Regions from separate parts of the Dietzia sp. NPDC055877 genome, predicted to be linked through region 3. Evidence: predicted binding sites of a transcription regulator. Region 3 holds the regulator's gene; each other region holds the start of a gene.
The links. Region 3 encodes LexA, which represses DNA repair genes until DNA is damaged. Its sites were predicted from a motif close to CGAACANNTGTTCG; they were not measured.

Region 1 (3,277 bases), on a different contig from region 3:
CGGGCCGGATCGTCGTGGTCGAACGGGATGATGTGGTCCAGGTCCGCATGCTCGGCCAGGGTCTGGCATCCGGGGAACACGCAGGTCCCGTCCCTTCCGCGACAGAGCCGGGCCAGCGCCTCCGACGGGCGGTACCGGCCCGCGGAGTCGCTGTGCGGGTCGGCGAGGTGCGCGAGCTCGTCGAGCCTGCGCCGGGCGCTGCGGTCCAGCTGATCCGCCGTGTGCCGGGTGATCGGTCCGTACCCGTAGAGACTGAGCCCGCGATTGTCGGCGCTGCCGTCGTCGTACGCGTGGATCACCACTCGTCTCGCGGCGTCCTGCGCGGCGGGGTCGGCGGGATGTTCGCCGTCGGGATCGGGCAGGCAGGTCCAGCCGCGGCTCATCGCGAGCAGTCCGGCGGCGCGGAGTTGCCCGGCAGTGCGCGGATCATCCGGATCGGCGCTGCGCACGAGGCCTTCCAGGCGCTGGAAGATCTCGATCGCGTCCTCCGCTTTGAGCGTGGCGCTGAGCATCCCGCGGTCGTTCCCGAGCGGGACCATCTCCACGTCCACCCCGCGTCGCGCCTGTTCAGCGCGGGCATCCGCGCCTACCGGGTCGTATTTGTTGATGGTCTTGGTCAGCATCTTCCGCAGCGGTCCGAGCCGGGGTGGGTGGGTGCGCCGCCGGGTGGGGGCGAGCCCCTCGCAGATCCGGCGATCGATCTCGGGCATCATCTCGTCGGCGACGAGCGCGGTCTCCTCGGCGATGGTGTGCGCCGCGAGCAACCCGATCCACCCGGTCAGCAACAGGGCCGCCGTCCGCGGCAGCCGGTCGATGAGTTCCACGGCGGTGGAGATGAGCCGCGCCGCCCCGTGCCGCGACATCGACATGGACGCCCCGATCATGGTGGCCGCCGTCTCCCACGGGTCGCGGACTTCATCCCGTTCGCGCGCCGTCCGGACGCAGTCATAGGCGTAGAGCAGGGTGCCGCCCTCGGCCGCGTTGACCAGTCGTCTGGCGAGGTAGCCGCGGCGCTGCCCGGGGTCCCACCTGGCGTAGGCCTCGGGGACCAGCACATCGGCCGCCGGGCCGGTCGTGGTGGTGAAGCCGGGCGGGGTCTCGAAGTGCCCGCCGGGCAGCGGGCCGGGGAACGGGGAATCGGTGCGGGAGGAGGGCTGGCTAGCGGTCATGGCCCGACAGTATGTTCGAGGTACGACACGGTTGCGATGGTGTCGTCGTCGCCCCCGGCATTGACACGCGCGCTCGGTCCCCTGACCTGCGGCGCCCTGAACATGCCGAGCAGGGCACCGCAGGTCAGGGCGGTGCGGCGACGTGGCGCGGGCGGGCTCCGCTGGCGCGGTCGGCGGGCGGTGGTTGGTGCGCGGTGGTTGGCGCGCGGCGCGGGACGATCGTCAGCAGCGGAGCCGCTCGAAATGGCCTCTGACCTGCGGTGCCCTGCAGGCATCGCGCAGGGCACCGCAGGTGGGCGGTGGGGCCTGGGTGGGAGGCCGGGGCGGGGGATGACGACGAGGACCGCCCACCCGGGAATGTCGGACCGGCCGGATAGGTTGTCCTCGTCAGACCACGGCCGCAAGGGACGTGCAGTGGCCGAAAACAGGGGCGCATTTACGCGCGGAAGGGAATGGATGTCGCGATGAGTCAGCACACCGGGAATGCCGAGACCAGGGAATTCCAGGCGGAGACCCGACAGTTGCTGGATCTGATGATCCACTCGATCTATTCCAATCCGGACACGTTCCTGCGCGAGGTCATCTCCAACTCGTCCGACGCGCTGGACAAGCTGCGGTTGGCGGCGCTGCAGGACTCGACGCTGGGCGTGGACACGTCCGATCTGCACATCGAGCTCATCCCGGACGAGCAGGCCCGCAGCCTCGTGATCAGGGACAACGGCATCGGTATGTCCCGTGAGGAGGTCGTGGACCTCATCGGCACGCTCGCCAAGTCGGGTACCGGGCAGATGCGTGAGGCGCTGTCGGCCGCGCGGGCGGCGCAGGAATCGGGCGAGATCTCGGAGCAGGCCACCGCCGACCTGATCGGTCAGTTCGGCATCGGCTTCTACTCGACGTTCATGGTCGCGGACTCGGTCACGCTCGTCACCCGCAAGGCCGGGGAGTCGGCTGGCACGCGCTGGGTCTCCAGTGGCGAGGACACGTACACGATCGAGGAGGACGCGGACGCGCCCCAGGGCACGTCGGTGATCCTGCAGCTCAAGCCTGCCGGTGGGGACGCCGCGCTGCCTGATTACGCCGACGAGAACACGCTGCGGCGTGTCGTCCGGACGTACTCCGACTTCATCGCGTGGCCGATCCGGATGGAGGTGGAGCGTCCCGCGCCGGAGCCGGAGGGCGATACGGGGGACCACGACGAGGCCAACGACCCCTCGGCCGAGAACTCCATCACCGAGACCGTCACGCTGAACTCGCAGAAGGCGCTCTGGACGCGCCCCAAGTCCGAGGTCTCGGACGAGGAATACGCGGAGTTCTACCGCCATATCTCGCACGCGTGGGACGAGCCGCTCGAGACCATCACGCTCAAGGCGGAGGGCACGTTCGAGTACCAGGCGCTGCTGTTCCTTCCCTCGCAGGTGCCGTTCGATCTGTTCTCGCCGGACGTCAAGCGGGGTGTGCAGCTCTACGTGCGTCGGGTGTTCATCATGGACGACTGTGAGGAGCTGGTTCCGCCGTTCCTGCGCTTCGTCAAGGGCATCGTCGACGCCCAGGATCTCTCGCTGAACGTCTCCCGCGAGATCCTGCAGCAGGACCGCCAGATCCGTGCGATCCGTAAGCGGCTGGTCAAGCGGGTGCTGCAGGCGATCGAGCAGGTCAAGCGGGATCGTCCCGAGGAGTTCCGGAGCTTCTGGGCGAACTTCGGCGCGGTCCTCAAGGAGGGCCTGATCGCGGATGTCGACGCGCGGGATCAGCTGCTCGCGGTCAGCACGTTCGCCTCGACGCGGCCGGCGGTCGGCAGTGCGGAGGGCGCGGAGGGTGCTGCGGACGCCGATGCGGGCACCACCATCGCCGAGTACATCTCCCGGATGGCGGACGGCCAGGAGGAGATCTACTACCTGACCGGAACGTCGCGCGCCGCGGTGGAGAGCTCCCCGCACCTGGAGGCGTTCCGCGCGCGCGGTGTCGAGGTGCTGGTCCTCACCGACCCGGTCGACGAGGTCTGGGTGGACGCGGTCGGCGAGGTCGAGGGCAAGAGGCTGCGGTCCGTGGCCAAGGGCGACGTGGACCTGTCGGGAATCGGCGCGGACACGCAGGAGGGTGAGGATCAG
Region 2 (3,277 bases), on a different contig from region 3:
CCAAGCACCACCCGAAGGCGGCGGTGTGGGTGGGCGGAGACACGGTGATGGTCAACGGACGCAGAGTTCCCTACGTACGTAACAGTCGCTACGAAGCCATGCGGGCTTCGTGCATGCTCGCGGAACGAGTCGGCTTCCCGGTCCCGGTGACCGGACTGATCGTCGTGGTGGGCGCCCGCCGCGGGTTCACGGTCAGGGCGCAGCCGACCGATGGCGCGGTCGTGGTGGTGCCGCGTAGGGGCGTCGGCCGGTACCTACGATCCCAGCCCCGGCGAATGGGGCTGCGGGAGATCGATGCGATCCATGAGGTGGCCCGGCGTTCGGACACGTGGCAGCGCTGAGCATGCCGAGCGGGTGGGTGTGCGCTCAAGCGGAGCGGGGATCGCCGCCGACGTCCTCGTGGGAGGGTGGCGCGCCATATGAGGGGCTCCGGCGGTATTGCCGGTCGGCTCCCGGGGGATTGGTGACGTGGTTGTCCTCGGCGATGAGGTGTGCGACGTGTTCTCGCCATTGGTGTTCGAGTATCTGGTCGCGGGCGCGGGCGAGTGGGCCACCGGGGAGCGTTCGGTACTCGTGTCCGGAGCCTGTGATGATGATCAGCTCGCCGAGTGGGCCCGGTCGGTAGGCGTTGTGACCGAATGTCTTCTCGCGATGGTGCTTGCGGCACAGGCAGAGCAGGTTCCACTCGGCTGTCGGGCCGCCTAGGGCGGGGTTCAACTGGTCGAACGCCAGAATATGGTCGACGTCGCAGTCTTTCGCATCGACAGTGCAACCCGGGTGCCGGCAGGTGCCGTCACGAAGACGGATGCGCTCGGCGAGCGCCGCACTGATGACATACTTCAGGCCCGCGTCGGGAGAGTCGAGCGCGCCGGGGGCGGGGTCGACCACCTCGAAGCGCACCTTCGAGTCGCCGCCCGCTAGCAGCTGCTCGCACAGCCAGTCGAAGCTGGCGTACGCGCCTCGGACGAACTCGACCTGGTTGGGTAGGCCCTGCGCACGACCGTCGATGACGGAGATGCGGACCGGCGAGTCGGTGGCCCACGGGCTGCCGGTCGTCTCGTCGCCGAGCGGGTCACACACATCATTCGTGGTGGGGTCGCCGAGCGCGCACAGCGCGTCCGCTCGAAGCTGGTCCCGGGTACGCGGGTGGAGGGCATCCAGTGCGGCCTGGGCGGCCGAGTCGATCCGACGGCGGAGCTTCTCGGCATCAGCTGCGGGCAGATTCGCCCACATGGTGGTCATGCCGTTGGGCCCCGGGCGGAAACGGACTTTGCGCTGTTCATAAGCGGCGGCGCCCGCGTCTTCGCGAGATCCTGGGTCATGTTTGGTCACCGCCGCATCGACAATCGCATCCAGGGCGGTGCGGCTGGGTCTGCTGCCGCCGTCGAGTGCCCGGCCCAGCCTGCGGACTACGTCGGATTCCACGGAACGCACGATCCGGTCGGGCACTTCGGCCAGTCGGCATGCGGTGTCGATGGCGAGCTGCTCGGGGAACAGGCCGTGGGAGACGGAGTCGCGGAGAAGTCGAAGGCGAGTGTGGAGCTGTATGCCGGCGGAAACGAGCCGGGCAGCGTGCCAGCTGGTCAGGCACATTGCGGCGGACAACTCGTTCCTGGCGCGGTCGGCGGGTTCCAGTCGGGCGAACGCCGGACGTGCCGCGGTCTTCTCGGCTTCGTCGGTTCTGCGGAAGGCCTCGACGAGGCGGAAAGCGGCCTCCAGGCGCGTGGCCCCGGCGAGGTTCTGTGCCTTCGTGGCGTGTCGGGCGGCGTCGCTCACCGCATCGGGATCGAGCTCGTCGACGGGGTCCAGGACTGCGCGGAGCGGGCCGGTGGACCCAGGCCTCGTCATGGCCATGCTCACCGCCTCCTCGTCGGTCGAACCGCGACATCGAACGTATGAACTAGTCTACGGGGGAGTAATAGTTAGATCAAGTGTTCGAGCCACTGTTCTCTGGCCCCTGTGATGTCCGCCGGGGCGCGGCCGCCCCGCCGCCGCCCCGATGGGAGGTTCTGTTATGGTGGCCCGCATGTCGAACGCTCGCGCCTATTGGCGCTTTATGTGGGCTCCGGGTGGAGCCCGCGCCGCGAGCGCACGCGTCCTCTAGAAGGGACGTCGACACCCGGAGCCCAGAGGCGGTGACCAGCATGGTCGCCGCCTCCCGCCATTTCAGACAGGCGGCCCGGGTGTCGACGAGGGCATCGTCAGATCACGGCACCCGGCCCGCCACCACCGAGATACCAGGAGCGCACCGCCGTGACCATCACCGCCGAGAATCCCACCCAGACCGCTGACCGACGGGTCCTGTCGTACTCGCCGCTGCCGACCCCCACCGAGATCCTCGGTGAGATGCCGCTGGGTGCGGCCCGCGAGGCGCTCGTCGAGCGCAGCCGCGGCGATGTGGCCGATGTGCTGGCCGGCCGCGTTGACCGCCTGCTCGTGGTGGTTGGCCCCTGCTCGGTTCATGACACCGAGGCCGCGCTCGACTACGCCAGGCGCCTCGCCGCCCTGAGTGAGGAGCTCGCCGAGGACCTGCTGATCGTCATGCGCGTCTACTTCGAGAAGCCGCGCACCACCGTCGGCTGGAAGGGTCTCATCAACGACCCGGCGCTGGACGGCAGCTACGACATCCCGCGTGGCCTGCGTACCGCGCGCAAGCTGTTGCTCGACGTGCTCGACCTGGGACTTCCCGTCGGCACCGAGTTCCTCGAGCCGACCAGCCCGCAGTACATCGCGGACGCCGTCTCCTGGGGCGCGATCGGCGCACGCACGACCGAGAGCCAGGTGCACCGCCAGCTCGTGTCGGGGCTGTCCATGCCGGTCGGCTTCAAGAACGGCACCGACGGTGAGGTGCAGGTCGCAGTGGACGGCTGCCGGTCGTCGGCGTCGCGGCACGTGTTCTTCGGCACCGACGCCGAGGGGCGCGCGTCCGTGGTCGAGACCGCCGGCAACAGCGACTGTCACGTTATCCTGCGCGGCGGCACCGGTGGCCCGAATCACGACGCCGAGTCGGTGGCCGCCGCCGTGGCATCGGTCGCGAAGGTCGGGCTCCCGGGTCTGGTCATGGTCGATGCGAGCCACGCCAACTCCGGCAAGTCCCATGTGCGCCAGGCCGAGGTCGTCGGCGAGCTCGCCGATCGGATCGCCGGCGGCGAACAGGGCATCTCCGGTCTCATGGTGGAGAGCTTCATCGAGCCCGGAGCCCAGTCGGTGGAGGCCGCCGAGTTGGTGTACGGCCAGTCCGTCACCGACGCCTGCATCGGCTGGGACACCACCGCCG
Region 3 (3,277 bases):
TCGCGTTGAGCCGGCCGGCTACCGAGTGTCGCGGCGCTCTTTGAGAGCGATGATCTCTCGTTCGAAATCGTCCGCCGAACTGAACTGCTTGTATACGGAGGCAAACCTCAGATACGCGACTTCGTCCAAGTCCTGCAGCGGCCCCAGGATGGCGAGTCCGATCTCGTGCGCAGGGACCTCGGAGGCGCCTCGTGCGCGGACCGCGTCCTCGACCTGCTGCGCGAGCCTGCGGAGTGCGGCTTCCTCCACAGACCTCCCCTGGCATGCACGGCGCACGCCTCTGACCACTTTGTCGCGGCTGAAGGACTCGGTCACTCCATTGCGTTTGAGGACCGTCAGCAGAGGCGTCTCGAGAGTGGTGAACCTGTGCCCGCATTCCGAACACTCGCGACGGCGTCTGATCGCCTGCCCCTCGTCGACGGACCGGGAATCGATCACCCGGGAGTCCTCGTTGTGGCACGTCGGGCAGTACATTCCCGTTCCGCCCTTCATTGACCGGATCTCACGCCCTCAGGTGAACTGCTCACCGGGACGGAGACGGACCATGTGCCGTCTCTACTCCAGTCTAAGAGGCCGACCACCCGATCACGCGTAGGCGGGCCCGCCGAGGAAGGCCAGCGCCAGGAGCATCGCGATCCCGAAAAGGACTCCACAGACGACCAGCGCCCACGTCGGCACGTCATCCACCACTCCCACGGGCGCCGTCGCCGGCGCCTGCACGTCGCACGCGCGCACAGACCCCGCCGATCGGACCACGATCCGACGACCGGGCACGACCGGGGCAGCAGAAGTCGAACGACCGCTCGCCGGTGATCGGTCGAATGCCACACCCCGGCGCTGCACTGACCGGCGTGCCGATACCGGCCGCGCGCGATCCGTGCTCACAGCCCCACCGGCACGTCGGCCCTTCGAACGGACCACCGGCCGGGTGCGTGAGGCGCCGGACGGCAGAGCCGACGCCGGCCGCCCGCCCCGGCCCCCCGAGTCCCGGACCGGGACGACGCCGTGTTCCCCTGCGCAGACCTCGGTCCAGCTCCGCGTGAGGTGCGCGTGCGACTGAAGCTCCTGAACGGACATGGCCACTCCCTACTCGACAGACTGTGCGACACGGAATCGCACGCTTGTGTGTGTTGCCCGAAACACCTGTTCGAACTCGAACACTGCCTAGAGTTGTATCACGCGACTCCGACACAGTCACCACCCGAGCGCGAATTTCTTCGAACAGGTGTGTGGCGCTTCGTTCCCGGCCCGTCTAGGGTGTAGACAAAGAGAGACGTCGAACATCCATTCGCCGAAGGGACATCGCGATGCCGAAACCGGACTTCGAGGCGCTCACGCCTCGTCAGAAGAGCGTGCTGCTACATATCCACGACACGGTGAAAGACCGTGGATATCCGCCCAGCATCCGGGAGATCGGCGATGCGGTGGGACTGCAGTCCACCTCCTCCGTCGCGCATCAGCTCCGGACCCTCGAGAAGAAGGGCTTCCTGACCCGGGATCCCCACAAGCCGCGGGCGGTCGACGTGCATGGCGTCCCGGGCCAGAAGTCGCGGGGTCGGCGCGCACCCACCCCGCCTCAGGGGCGCCCGTCCGGGGCAACGGAAGCGGTCTATGTTCCCGTGCTGGGGCGCATCGCCGCCGGGGGGCCGATTCTGGCTGAACAGGCGGTCGACGAAGTGTTCCCGCTACCTGCGGACCTGGTGGGGTCGGGGGAGTTGTTCATGCTCAAGGTGGTCGGCGAGTCGATGATCGACGCCGCGATCTGTGACGGCGACTATGTGGTGGTCCGTCAGCAGAACGTGGCCGACAACGGCGAGATCGTGGCCGCGATGATCGACGGGGAGGCCACGGTCAAGACCTTCCGTAAGGACGAGACGGGCGTCTGGCTACTTCCCCATAATCCCGCGTTCAGCCCCATTCCCGGCGAGCATGCGACGGTGCTCGGCAAGGTTGTCACGGTCTTCCGCAAGATGTGACGTTCACGAGAAGTCCCCAGTCCGGCCCGCGCCGCCTGCTCCCGGAACCCGGGCTCAGGCGGCGCCGCCGTGTGTGCCGTCGGCCAGGAACTCGGACACCTCGCCGGCCACCGACTGGGGCAGCCGCACCGTGATCCTCGTGCCCTCCTGCGTGTGCGCCTCAGCGAGAACCGCGCCCTCCGCGTGCACCCGGGAGATCACCTCACCCCGCCGGTAGGGCACGAGTAGCGTGACCTCAGTGTCACCGGAGGCAATGATGTCCATGATCGCCTCGAGGAGCTCGTCCATCCCCTCCCCCGTCGCGGCGGACACGAACACGCCGTCCGGAACCGCGTGATGCAGCTCGGTCAGCACCAACGGGTCTGCCGCATCGATCTTGTTGATCACGACCAACTCACGGGGCCGCTCGGCGCCCTGCTCCTCGACGACGTCGTTGATCACCCTGCGCACCGCTTCGATCTGGTGCAGCGGCATCGGATCCGAGCCATCGACCACGTGCAGGAGCAGTTCCGAATCGACGACCTCTTCCAGAGTCGATCGGAATGCCTCAACGAGTTGCGTGGGAAGGTGTCGGACGAAGCCCACGGTGTCGGTGAACACGACCGTTCGCCCGTCCGGGAGATCTGCACGCCGGGTCGTGGGGTCCAGGGTGGCGAACAGCGCGTTCTGAACGAGCACCCCGGCTCCGGTGATCCGGTTCAGGAGACTCGATTTACCGGCGTTGGTGTACCCGGCGATCGCGATCGACGGCACCGGGGTGGCACGACGGCGGTGACGCTTGGTGTCGCGAGCCTGCTTCATACCCTTGATCTCGCGTCGCAGCTTCGCCATCCGCTCACGGATCCGGCGGCGGTCGGTTTCGATCTTGGTCTCGCCGGGACCGCGCAGGCCCACCCCACCGTTGCTGCCGGCGCGGCCGCCTGCCTGCCGGGAGAGCGACTCGCCCCAACCCCGCAGCCTGGGAAGCATGTACTCCATCTGGGCCAGCGAGACCTGCGCCTTGCCTTCGCGGCTCGTGGCGTGCTGGGCGAAGATATCCAGGATCAGTGCGGTCCGGTCGATGACCTTGACGTTCACGGCTTTCTCCAGCGAGATCAGCTGGCCCGGGGTCAGCTCACCGTCACAGATCACCGTATCCGCGCCGGTGGCGGCGATCACATCCTTGAGCACGCTCACCTTGCCGGACCCGATGTACGTCGACGCATCGGGCTTGTCCCGGCGCTGGATCAGCGCGTCGCACACCTCGGACCCGGCGGTCTCCGCGAGTTGGGCGAGCTCGGCCATCGCCGCGTCGGCCTGGG

Region 1: a site for LexA is predicted at 1,174-1,187, ahead of ACWGLC_RS16945 (DUF222 domain-containing protein). Genes of this name have one in related genera too.
Region 2: a site for LexA is predicted at 1,925-1,938, ahead of ACWGLC_RS13155 (DUF222 domain-containing protein). Genes of this name have one in related genera too.

What each region holds. Positions count from the first base shown of each region.
Region 1 is NZ_JBSHCV010000026.1:16,742-20,018, reverse strand. Features, by position in the region: gene ACWGLC_RS16945 (DUF222 domain-containing protein) at 1-1,169, opposite strand, end outside; gene htpG (molecular chaperone HtpG) at 1,634-3,277, shown strand, end outside.
Region 2 is NZ_JBSHCV010000013.1:41,761-45,037, reverse strand. Features, by position in the region: gene ACWGLC_RS13160 (nuclease-related domain-containing protein) at 1-341, shown strand, start outside; gene ACWGLC_RS13155 (DUF222 domain-containing protein) at 367-1,854, opposite strand; gene ACWGLC_RS13150 (3-deoxy-7-phosphoheptulonate synthase) at 2,254-3,277, shown strand, end outside.
Region 3 is NZ_JBSHCV010000003.1:308,595-311,871, forward strand. Features, by position in the region: gene hrpA (ATP-dependent RNA helicase HrpA) at 1-9, shown strand, start outside; gene nrdR (transcriptional regulator NrdR) at 19-474, opposite strand; gene ACWGLC_RS05805 (hypothetical protein) at 586-828, opposite strand; gene lexA (transcriptional repressor LexA) at 1,308-1,976, shown strand; gene hflX (GTPase HflX) at 2,031-3,277, opposite strand, start outside.